One region of the Marinobacter shengliensis genome, then DNA from elsewhere that is predicted to be linked to it. Evidence: predicted binding sites of a transcription regulator. Region 1 holds the regulator's gene; each other region holds the start of a gene.
What was found. The regulator sigma-54, encoded in region 1, starts transcription at its own class of promoters, with help from an activator protein. The targets are predictions, from matches to a motif close to ANTGGCATNNANNTTGCTNT.

Region 1 (3,282 bases):
TTCGAGCGCCAGGCAGTGATTGAACAAGGCAACAATGTGTTCCGGGGCGACGTCATCCAATACGACACCGTGCGCAGGGTGGTCACGGCAGAAGGCGGCACGCCTTCGGAAGAAAGCTCTGGCCGGGTGGAAATGGTGATTCAGCCTCGCGGCTCCAGCAACCCCACAGACGAATAGGTTACTGATGGCAGTTCTCAGGGCCAGCAACCTGGCAAAAAGCTACAAACAGAAAAAAGTGGTTCTGGATGTGTCTCTGGAAATCCGGTCCGGAGAAATCGTAGGCCTGCTCGGCCCCAACGGTGCAGGGAAAACTACCTGTTTTTACATGATTGTCGGGCTTGTACCCTCCGACCGCGGCCGAATCACCATTGACAGCCAGGACATCACGCCCCTGCCCATGCATGGCCGGGCACGCAAAGGCATCGGCTACCTGCCCCAGGAAGCCTCGGTATTCCGCAAACTAACCGTGCGCGACAACATCATGGCCATTCTGGAAACCCGAAAAGGCATGAAACGGCCGGAGCGGGAAGCCAAACTTGAGGAACTGCTCGAGGAATTTCACATCACCCATATCCGGGACAGCCTGGGTATGGCGCTGTCCGGTGGTGAACGGCGGCGCGTCGAAATCGCCAGAGCGCTGGCCATGGAACCTGCGTTTATTCTGCTGGATGAGCCCTTCGCCGGGGTAGACCCGATTTCAGTCAGTGACATCAAGCACATCATTCGGCATTTGCGGGACAAGGGCATTGGCGTGCTGATCACCGATCACAACGTGCGGGAAACCCTCGATATTTGTGAAAACGCCTACATTGTCTCCGGCGGCCATATCATCGCCTCCGGCAATGCGGAAGCCATCCTGGCCAACCAACAGGTCAAGGAAGTCTACCTGGGTGATGAGTTCCACCTGTGAGCGGAAGAAAACCCCTCGACGACCGAGGTCTGATTGTTTTGATGATCTGTAGCAAGTAAACTCGGCAAAGAACTTGCTTATACTGATACCAGTGAGCGGCAAGTAACCAGCGTATAACAATTTTTTTGCCTGACAGCAGGCAACGTCACTACCGGGACACCCTTGATTTATGGATCTTGAGCCATGGTTATGAAAGCCTCATTACAGCTTAAGATGGGCCAGAGTCTGACCATGACGCCCCAGCTGCAACAGGCCATTCGCCTGCTTCAGCTTTCCACCCTCGACCTCCAGCAGGAAATCCAGCAGGCACTGGAATCCAACCCCATGCTGGAAACCTCCGAGGATGACGATCAGTCTGACACCCCCGATACGGATGACGATACCCGGGACGAACATAAAGACCGGGATTCCGACCACGATGAACCAGCCACTGAGGCTGCCTCTGACTGGGATGAAAACGAAAATGGCCCGGACTGGGCTTCCGAAAACGACATCCCGGATAACATCCCCGACGACCTGCCCGTAGACACCGCCTGGGACGATATCTACCAGTCTGCACCGGCGCCAGCCAGCAAAGGGGATGACGAGAACGAGTCGGATTTCGAAACCCGCAATTCACCGGCCGAGACCCTCCAGGACCACCTGGAATGGCAGCTCAACCTGACCCCCATGAGCGAGCGTGACCAGGCAATCGCCCACGCCCTGATGGACGCTGTGGATGAGCGCGGTTACCTGACCTCACCGATTGAGGAAATCCATTCCGGCCTGCAGGACGAAACTGAAGAAGACCCCCTTGAACTGGACGAGGTAGAGGCGGTCCTGCACCGGCTACAACACTTCGACCCGCCGGGCGTGTTCGCCCGGGACCTGCAGGAATGCCTGCTGATTCAGCTCAACCAGTTGCCGCCAGATACCCCCTGGCTTCGACAGGCCCGCCTGGTGGTTACCCAGTTCCTGCATTTGCTGGGCAACCGGGATTACGCGCAACTGCTGCGCCGCAGCAGACTCAAAGAAGATCAGTTGCGCGAGGTTCTGGCCCTGATTACCAGCCTCAACCCTCGCCCGGGTGATGTGGTAGACCGAGCGGAGCCGGATTACGTGATACCGGACGTCATCGTCCGAAAACACGAGGGCCGGTGGCGTGTTGAGCTCAATCCGGAGATCGCCCCGAGAATTCGGGTCAACGCCAGCTACGCATCACTGATCCGTCGCGCCGATAGCAGTGCTGATAACACCTACCTGCGGGATCAACTGCAGGAGGCCAAGTGGTTCATTAAAAGCCTGCAAAGCCGCAATGAAACGCTGCTGAAAGTCGCCACCCGGATTGTTGAGCACCAACAGGGTTTCCTGGACCAGGGGGAGGAAGCGATGAAACCGCTGATCCTCTCGGACATCGCACAGGCCGTGGAAATGCACGAATCCACCATTTCACGGGTCACCACTCAAAAGTATATGCACACACCCCGCGGCATTTTCGAGCTGAAGTACTTTTTCTCCAGCCACGTCAGTACCGCTGAGGGCGGAGAATGTTCCTCCACCGCTATTCGTGCGATGATCAAGAAACTGATTTCAGAAGAAACTCCAAAAAAGCCGTTGAGCGATAGCAAGATTGCAGCCATGCTTGGAGATCAGGGCATCAATGTGGCCCGGCGCACCGTTGCCAAATACCGGGAGGCCATGCACATCCCTCCTTCAAACGAGCGCAAGAGACTGGTTTAACATTTTTCCGGTGCATGAGGCACCGGACACGTAGCCCGGTGGCAACATCGGCATGATGACAACAGGAGACGCCTATGCAACTCAACATTTCAGGCCATCACGTAGAACTGACCCCTGCACTGAAGGATTACGTCAACACCAAGTTCGAGAAGCTGGAGCGTCACTTTGACCACATCAGTAACTGTCAGGTGACGCTGGAAGTTGAGAAGGTACGTCAGATGGCTGAAGCCACCCTGCATGTCATCGGTGGCGAGATCCACGCAAAGGCTGAGAGTGAGGATATGTACGCCGCGATTGATTCGCTGGTGGACAAGCTGGACCGCCAGATCCTCAAGCACAAAGAAAAGAACGTAGACCGGATGCACGGCAACGGCTGAGCGCGCTCATCGCGCCACCGTACCGGGTGTTTCAATGATACGAGCTGCGGCGGGGCATACCGGCCGCAGCCTTTTTTTTACGGAATCACAGTCGATCCATGAGCGATACATCCCTGACCATCGACAACATTCTGGCTCCCGAACTGACGCTGTGCCGAGTGCCAGCCTCCAGTAAAAAGCGGGTTCTGGAAACCATCGCAGAGCATATTCATCATCAGGATGAAATCCTCAGCGACACCGAGATTTTCAGCAATCTGGTTTCTCGCGAGCGGCTTG
Region 2 (3,282 bases), 2.1 Mb from region 1:
TACGGCTGGTCACGTACTTGCCTTCTTTGCCAGCAAACGGTGAATCGTTGACCTGGAAGGTCATGGATACCGTGGGTTCGTCAACCGTCAGCGCCGGCAGTGCCTCAACATTGGCGGGATCGCATAAGGTATCAGAGATGTACAGCTGATCCAGACCACTCACGCACACAATGTCGCCAGCCTGCGCTTCTTCAACTTCCACACGCTGCAGACCGGAGTGGCCCATGATTTTCAGGATACGACCATTACGCTTCTTGCCATCGGCACCGACAGCCACCACCGGAGTGTTGGTTCTGACCTTGCCACGCATAATGCGGCCGATACCGATCACGCCCAGGAAGCTGTTGTAGTCCAACTGGGAAATCTGCATCTGGAACGGGCCGTCCAGATCTACGGAAGGCGCGGGCACATGGTCGACAATCGCCTGGAATACGGCATCCATGTTGTCGTCCAGGTTTTCATGCTCCATGCCGGCAATGCCGTTCAGGGCACTGGCGTAAACAATCGGGAAGTCCAACTGCTCGTCGGTGGCACCAAGGTTATCGAACAGGTCAAATACCTGATCCACCACCCAGTCCGGGCGCGCGCCGGGGCGGTCAATCTTGTTAACCACCACGATCGGGCGCAGGCCAGCGGCAAACGCCTTCTGGGTTACAAAACGGGTCTGCGGCATCGGGCCATCAATGGAATCCACCACCAACAGCACACTGTCTACCATGCTCATGACTCGCTCAACTTCGCCACCAAAATCCGCGTGCCCCGGGGTGTCCACGATGTTGATGTCGTAGTCTTTCCATTTCAGCGCGGTATTCTTCGCCAGAATGGTGATGCCACGCTCTTTTTCCTGGTCGTTGGAGTCCATAACGCGCTCGTTTTCGAGCTCTTTACGGTCCAAAGTTCCAGACTGGCGCAACAATTGGTCAACCAGGGTGGTTTTACCGTGGTCAACGTGGGCAATAATGGCAACGTTTCTAAGCTTATCAATCACAACGGGTATCCTGCAGAATTTAGCGGCGAGCAGTATATAGAAAAGTCCATGTCGATAATATGAAGAATAGTGCCTAATATGTAACCAATCGACTAATGCACCGTTATCAGGCAGGATAAGAATCAATGCACCAATAAAGTGCACACATTCAGTGCAACCAATGCCTGTAAGCTGCACTCCGGTGCGCCAGAATCGCCCCAAAGCCTTGCCGCTGCGCTGTTCTGGCGCAAAACCGAAAAACTGGCAAGCCCCTTGCTTATCCTTGTGCAGCCGTAATTGAAAGGTAAGAGCCAATAGCTTCTGTTAAGCTGCCCTGACCTGAAAAAGATCGGGCTTCAGCCCGCTGAACGATCCGGCATAACGAACACGACATCACTACGGAGCATGCACAATGTCCAAGACGATTGATTTGATCAAAGAACACGAAGTGAAATGGATTGACCTGCGCTTCACCGACAGCCGCGGAAAAGAGCAGCACGTCACCCTGCCCGCCACCGAAGCCGATGAAGATTTCTTTGCTGACGGCAAAATGTTTGACGGCTCCTCTATTGCTGGCTGGAAAGGTATCAACGAATCCGACATGATCCTGATGCCGGACGACGAGACCGCCGTACTGGATCCGTTCACCGAAGAAACCACCGTCAACATCACCTGCAACATTGTAGAGCCGTCTACCATGCAGGGTTATGAGCGCGATCCCCGCTCTGTTGCCCGTCGTGCCGAAGAATACCTGAAGTCCACCGGCATCGCCGATGGCGCGCTGTTTGGCCCGGAGCCCGAGTTCTTCGTGTTCGACTCCGTTAAATGGAACGTGGACATGCAAGGCGCGTCTTACCACATTCACTCTGAAGAAGCTGCCTGGGTTTCCGGCGAAGACTTCGATCGCAACAACATCGGCCACCGCCCAGGCGTGAAAGGCGGCTATTTCCCGGTTCCGCCGGTCGACAGCCTGCACGACCTGCGTGGCGCCATGTGTGCCGCCATGGAATCCATGGGTCTGGAAATTGAAGTACACCACCACGAAGTGGGTACCGCTGGCCAGTGTGAAATCGGCGTTGGCGCCAATACCCTGACCCGCAAGGCTGACGAAGTTCAGATCCTGAAGTACTGCGTACACAACGTGGCCCACGCCTACGGCAAAACCGCCACCTTCATGCCCAAGCCGGTGGTTGGTGACAACGGTTCCGGTATGCACGTACACATGTCCCTGAGCAAAGACGGCAAGAACCTGTTCGCTGGCGACAGCTACGCAGGCCTGAGTGAAGCCGCCCTGTACTACATTGGTGGTGTGATCAAGCATGCCAAGGCCATCAACGCCTTCACCAACCCGGCCACCAACAGCTACAAGCGTCTGGTTCCGGGCTTCGAAGCTCCGGTTATGCTGGCCTACTCTGCGCGTAACCGTTCCGCGTCCATCCGTATTCCGTACGTAAACAGCCCGAAAGCACGTCGTATCGAAGTGCGCTTCCCGGACCCGGCAGCCAACCCGTACCTGGCCTTCGCTGCGCTGATGATGGCCGGCCTGGACGGCATCCAGAACAAGATCCACCCTGGCGATGCCATGGACAAGGATCTGTATGACCTGCCGAAGGAAGAGGCTCTGAACATTCCGAAGGTTGCCGAAACACTATCTGAAGCGCTGGACTGCCTGGAAGCAGACCACGAGTTCCTGACCCGTGGCGGCGTGTTCACCGAAGACATGATCGCAGGCTACATTGACCTGAAACGCGGTGAAGTTGAGAAGCTGAACATGACCACTCACCCGGTTGAGTTCCAGCTTTACTACTCCTGCTAATGCAATGCACCAATAAGGTGCAGGGCATTTAAGCCTGAAAGCCCCGCCCCGTGCGGGGCTTTTTTGTGCCGTTTTTCTCAAATCCCGCCAAACACCCCGCGCCCTTAACGATATGTAACCAAGGGATCGCCCTCCGGCGTTGAAATGCCTGCACCCGCCGCCGATAATCGAGACAGTTCACTACCGCAGGTTATTGTCATGAAAGCACCGCTCACGCTCGCAACCGGCTTGTTACTGCTGGCCACCGCATCCGCCCACGCAGAGGTTTACCGCCATGTGGATGCCCAGGGCAATGTAACCTTCTCGGACGAGCCCATGCAGGGCGGGGAAGAAATCGAGGTTAAACCGGTAACCACCATCACACTGCCAAAGCCTGACGCGGTGAGAGAAACCGAACAGTTGCTTGAGGAAGTGGAGCGCGAAGGTGCAGCCTATGAGAGCCTTTCCCTGATCTCCCCTGAGAACGACCAGGCCTTCCACAGTGGCAACGGCGACGTCA
Region 3 (3,282 bases), 1.6 Mb from region 1:
GACGTCAGAAACGACTTCTGGAACATCGGGTCATCGCTGACGTACGTGGCTGACACCACCATGGTGACCAGTGGCAGCCAGGCCAGGGGCGACACCGGCTTGAAGATCTGGATCAGCGGATTGACCGCCGCCTGAAAATACCGGTTAAGACCGAACACAATTCCCAGGGGCACCGCAATCAGCGTGGCCAGGGCAAATCCTGACAACACCGTGACCAGGCTGGTACCGATCTGATCGATAAAGGTGGGTGCGCCCGGGTAAGACCGGATTCGTACCTCCGCCTCCGGGTTGTCGGCCAGAATCCTGGCATTACGCTGCTCCTGCATGGCGATGAACTGGCTGGCGCGTTCCCGCTGGTTGGCGTGTTCTTGCCAGAGTTGTCCCGCCTGCTCCCAGACCTGAGCTGGCCCCGGAAATGCGCCAAGGGACGTCTGCACCTGGGGTGCTGCCAGATGCCAGAATCCCAGAAACACCAGAATTCCGATCAAGGGCAGCAAGGCCTGTTTGCCAGCCGCCAACAATTCATTTGGGCTCAGCCGGGCGAGCAGGTTGCGGCTCCTGGCGGCCATCGACTGGCCAATCCTTATGCTTAATGTGCTCATGTTGTGCCCCCTTACGGTGTCTCGGTGCCTTTCAGCCCGATATCAAAACGGTCTATGTAAGCGTTCGGTTCACGGGGTGTGAAAGGCACGCCGTCAATCAGCTGGCCCTGGAAGGGGCGTTCAAAGTTCTCAGCGTCAAAGTCAGGGAAGTCACTGGCGTTCATCACACCATCATCGATCAGTGACTGCGCGGCCTGAGCATACAGATCACCCCGGTATACCCTGGCTGCGGTCTGCATGTACCAGTCATCTGGCTTGGCGTCCGGAATCTGGCCCCACCGGCGCATCTGGGTCAGATACCAGATTGCATCAGAGGGATAGGGGTAAGTGGCGTGATAGCGGAAGAACACGTTGAAGTCCGGAACCTCCCGCACATCCCCTTTCTCGTATTCGAACGTGCCGGTCATGGAGTTAGCGATCACGTCTTTGTCTGCGCCCACGTAGCTGGAGCGGGAAAGGAGCTCTACTGCTTCCTGGCGGTTTGCGTTGTCGTTTTCATCCAGCCAGTAAGCCGCGCGGATCAGTGCCCGCAACAACCGCAGGTGGGTATTGGGATGCTTCTCTGCCCAGGTCTCGGTCACGCCAAAGACTTTCTCAGGGTTGTTTGGCCAGATCTCATAATCGGTGATGACCGGCACCCCGATGCCCTTGAACACCGCCTGCTGATTCCAGGGTTCGCCCACGCAGTAGCCCTGAATGGTGCCAGCTTCCATGGTGGCTGGCATTTGCGGCGGCGGGGTAACGGACAGATGAACATCGGCCTGCAAGGTGCCACTGGTATCACCCCGTTGTGGGGCGTAGAAGCCGGGATTCAGGCCGCCGGCGGCCAGCCAGTAGCGGAGTTCGTAGTTGTGGGTGGACACCGGGAACACCATGCCCATCCGGAACCGCTCGCCTTTGCTCAGGGATTGCTCCACCGCCGGTTTCAGCGCGCTCGCGGAGATCGGGTGGGCGGGTTTGTCGCCATCCATGTCCAGGTGGGGCTTCATGGTTTCCCATACCGCGTTGGACACGGTAATCGCGTTGCCGTTGAGGTCCATGCTGAAGGCGGTAATGATGTTGGCCTGAGTGCCATAGCCAATGGACGCGCCCAAAGGCTGGCCGGCCAGCATGTGGGCACCGTCCAGCTCGCCGGTGATCACCCGGTCCAGCAGCACTTTCCAGTTGGCCTGGGCTTCCAGTTCCACGAACAGGCCTTCGTCCAGGAAGTAGCCCTGTTCCCAGGCAACCGCCAGTGGCGCCATATCGGTGAGTTTGATGAAGCCCAGTTTCAGGTCTGGTTTCTCGGCCGGCCCGATGCTCGCCTGGGCCAGCGTGCTCAGCCCAATCAGTGCGCCTGTGAGCAAGCCTCTGAGTTGATGACGGCGTGTGTTCATGCTGTTACCTCTCTGTGTCTCTCTTTTCTGGCGCACAAAAAAAACGCCCACCCTCCGTTTCCGGAGAGCAGGCGCCAATGCCTTAGAACGAGAGATGTGATGTCTTGATGGTTCGCTGTTACCTCAGCATAAGCCGTGCCATTTTTTAATATTCATAGTTTTCAAAGGCTTGATATTCCCTTCCGTGTTGAGTGAGGAAAACGCCAATCGAGCCCGGTCTGTTTTTGGTGCAACCTGAGCGATTTCGCACCAATGTGAAACCTCAAGGCAGAAGTGTATCCCGGCCTGCCGGAGCCGATGGATCTGCTGAACAAGGCCGTAGCCCGGGCGTTGCCACAAGGCCGGCCGGGCAAGTGCTGTTTTGGCAATCGCTGGCCCCGTTATTGCTTTCCATAAAACAGACAATTTTGGCAAAGAAGCCCGCCCCGGCTCTGGAAACAGACCCCGGATGGCGGGCTTTTTTATGGGTAAAGCAGAGGATTGATCATGAAAAACCGCCGAACCACTCCCGGAAGTACCGCCACCACCTGCCCTTATTGCGGTGTGGGCTGTGGTGTTCTGGCGAAACCTGACGCCGTTCAGGGCGATCTTGGCCACCCGGCCAATAATGGTCGCCTTTGTGTCAAAGGCTCTGCGTTACATGAGACCGTGACCGGACACGACCGTTTGCTGGCCCCCCGTGTGGCAGGGCATACCGTTGAGTGGTCGGAAGCCATTGACCGGGTAGCTGAAGCCATTCGTGTTTCGGTCAGAGACCATGGCCCGGAGTCTGTGGCTTTTTACCTGTCTGGGCAGCTGCTCACAGAGGACTATTACATTGCCAACAAGCTGGCCAAGGGCTTTATTGGCACCCCGCACGTGGATACCAATTCCCGGTTGTGCATGTCGTCTGCCGTGGCAGCCCACAAGAGGGCGTTTGGTGAGGACTGCGTGCCCGGCTGTTATGAGGACCTCGAGCTGGCGGACTTGCTGGTGCTGGCGGGCAGTAATGCCGCCTGGACGCATCCGGTACTTTATCAGCGGATAAAAGCGTCCCACCGGCCCGGGCGCAAAGTGGTAGCCATTGACCCAAGGCAAACCGCAACCACAGAGATGGCTGACCTGCACCTGCAACTGCGGCCGGGAACCGACACCCTGCTGTTCAATGGCTTGCTGGTTTGGCTGCATGACCACGGAGCCCTGGCCACACAGTACCTGGAACAGCATTGCAATGGATTCGAGGAGACTCTGAGTGTGGCCCGCGCCTGTGCGCCTTCGATACTGGCGGTCGCCCGCGGATGTGACCTTCGGGCTGCGGATGTGGA

Region 2: glnA (glutamate--ammonia ligase) is a predicted target of sigma-54. The motif match lies at 1,228-1,247, and genes of this name have one in related genera.
Region 3: QUE75_RS00940 (CmpA/NrtA family ABC transporter substrate-binding protein) is a predicted target of sigma-54. The motif match lies at 2,102-2,121, and genes of this name have one in related genera.

The regions. Positions count from the first base shown of each region.
Region 1 is NZ_AP028062.1:2,972,022-2,975,303, forward strand. Features, by position in the region: gene lptA (lipopolysaccharide transport periplasmic protein LptA) at 1-177, shown strand, start outside; gene lptB (LPS export ABC transporter ATP-binding protein) at 185-910, shown strand; gene QUE75_RS13600 (RNA polymerase factor sigma-54) at 1,094-2,629, shown strand; gene hpf (ribosome hibernation promoting factor) at 2,704-3,006, shown strand; gene ptsN (PTS IIA-like nitrogen regulatory protein PtsN) at 3,105-3,282, shown strand, end outside.
Region 2 is NZ_AP028062.1:823,820-827,101, reverse strand. Features, by position in the region: gene typA (translational GTPase TypA) at 1-988, opposite strand, end outside; gene glnA (glutamate--ammonia ligase) at 1,380-2,783, shown strand; gene QUE75_RS03850 (DUF4124 domain-containing protein) at 2,982-3,282, shown strand, end outside.
Region 3 is NZ_AP028062.1:217,454-220,735, forward strand. Features, by position in the region: gene QUE75_RS00935 (ABC transporter permease) at 1-602, opposite strand, end outside; gene QUE75_RS00940 (CmpA/NrtA family ABC transporter substrate-binding protein) at 614-1,978, opposite strand; gene QUE75_RS00945 (nitrate reductase) at 2,465-3,282, shown strand, end outside.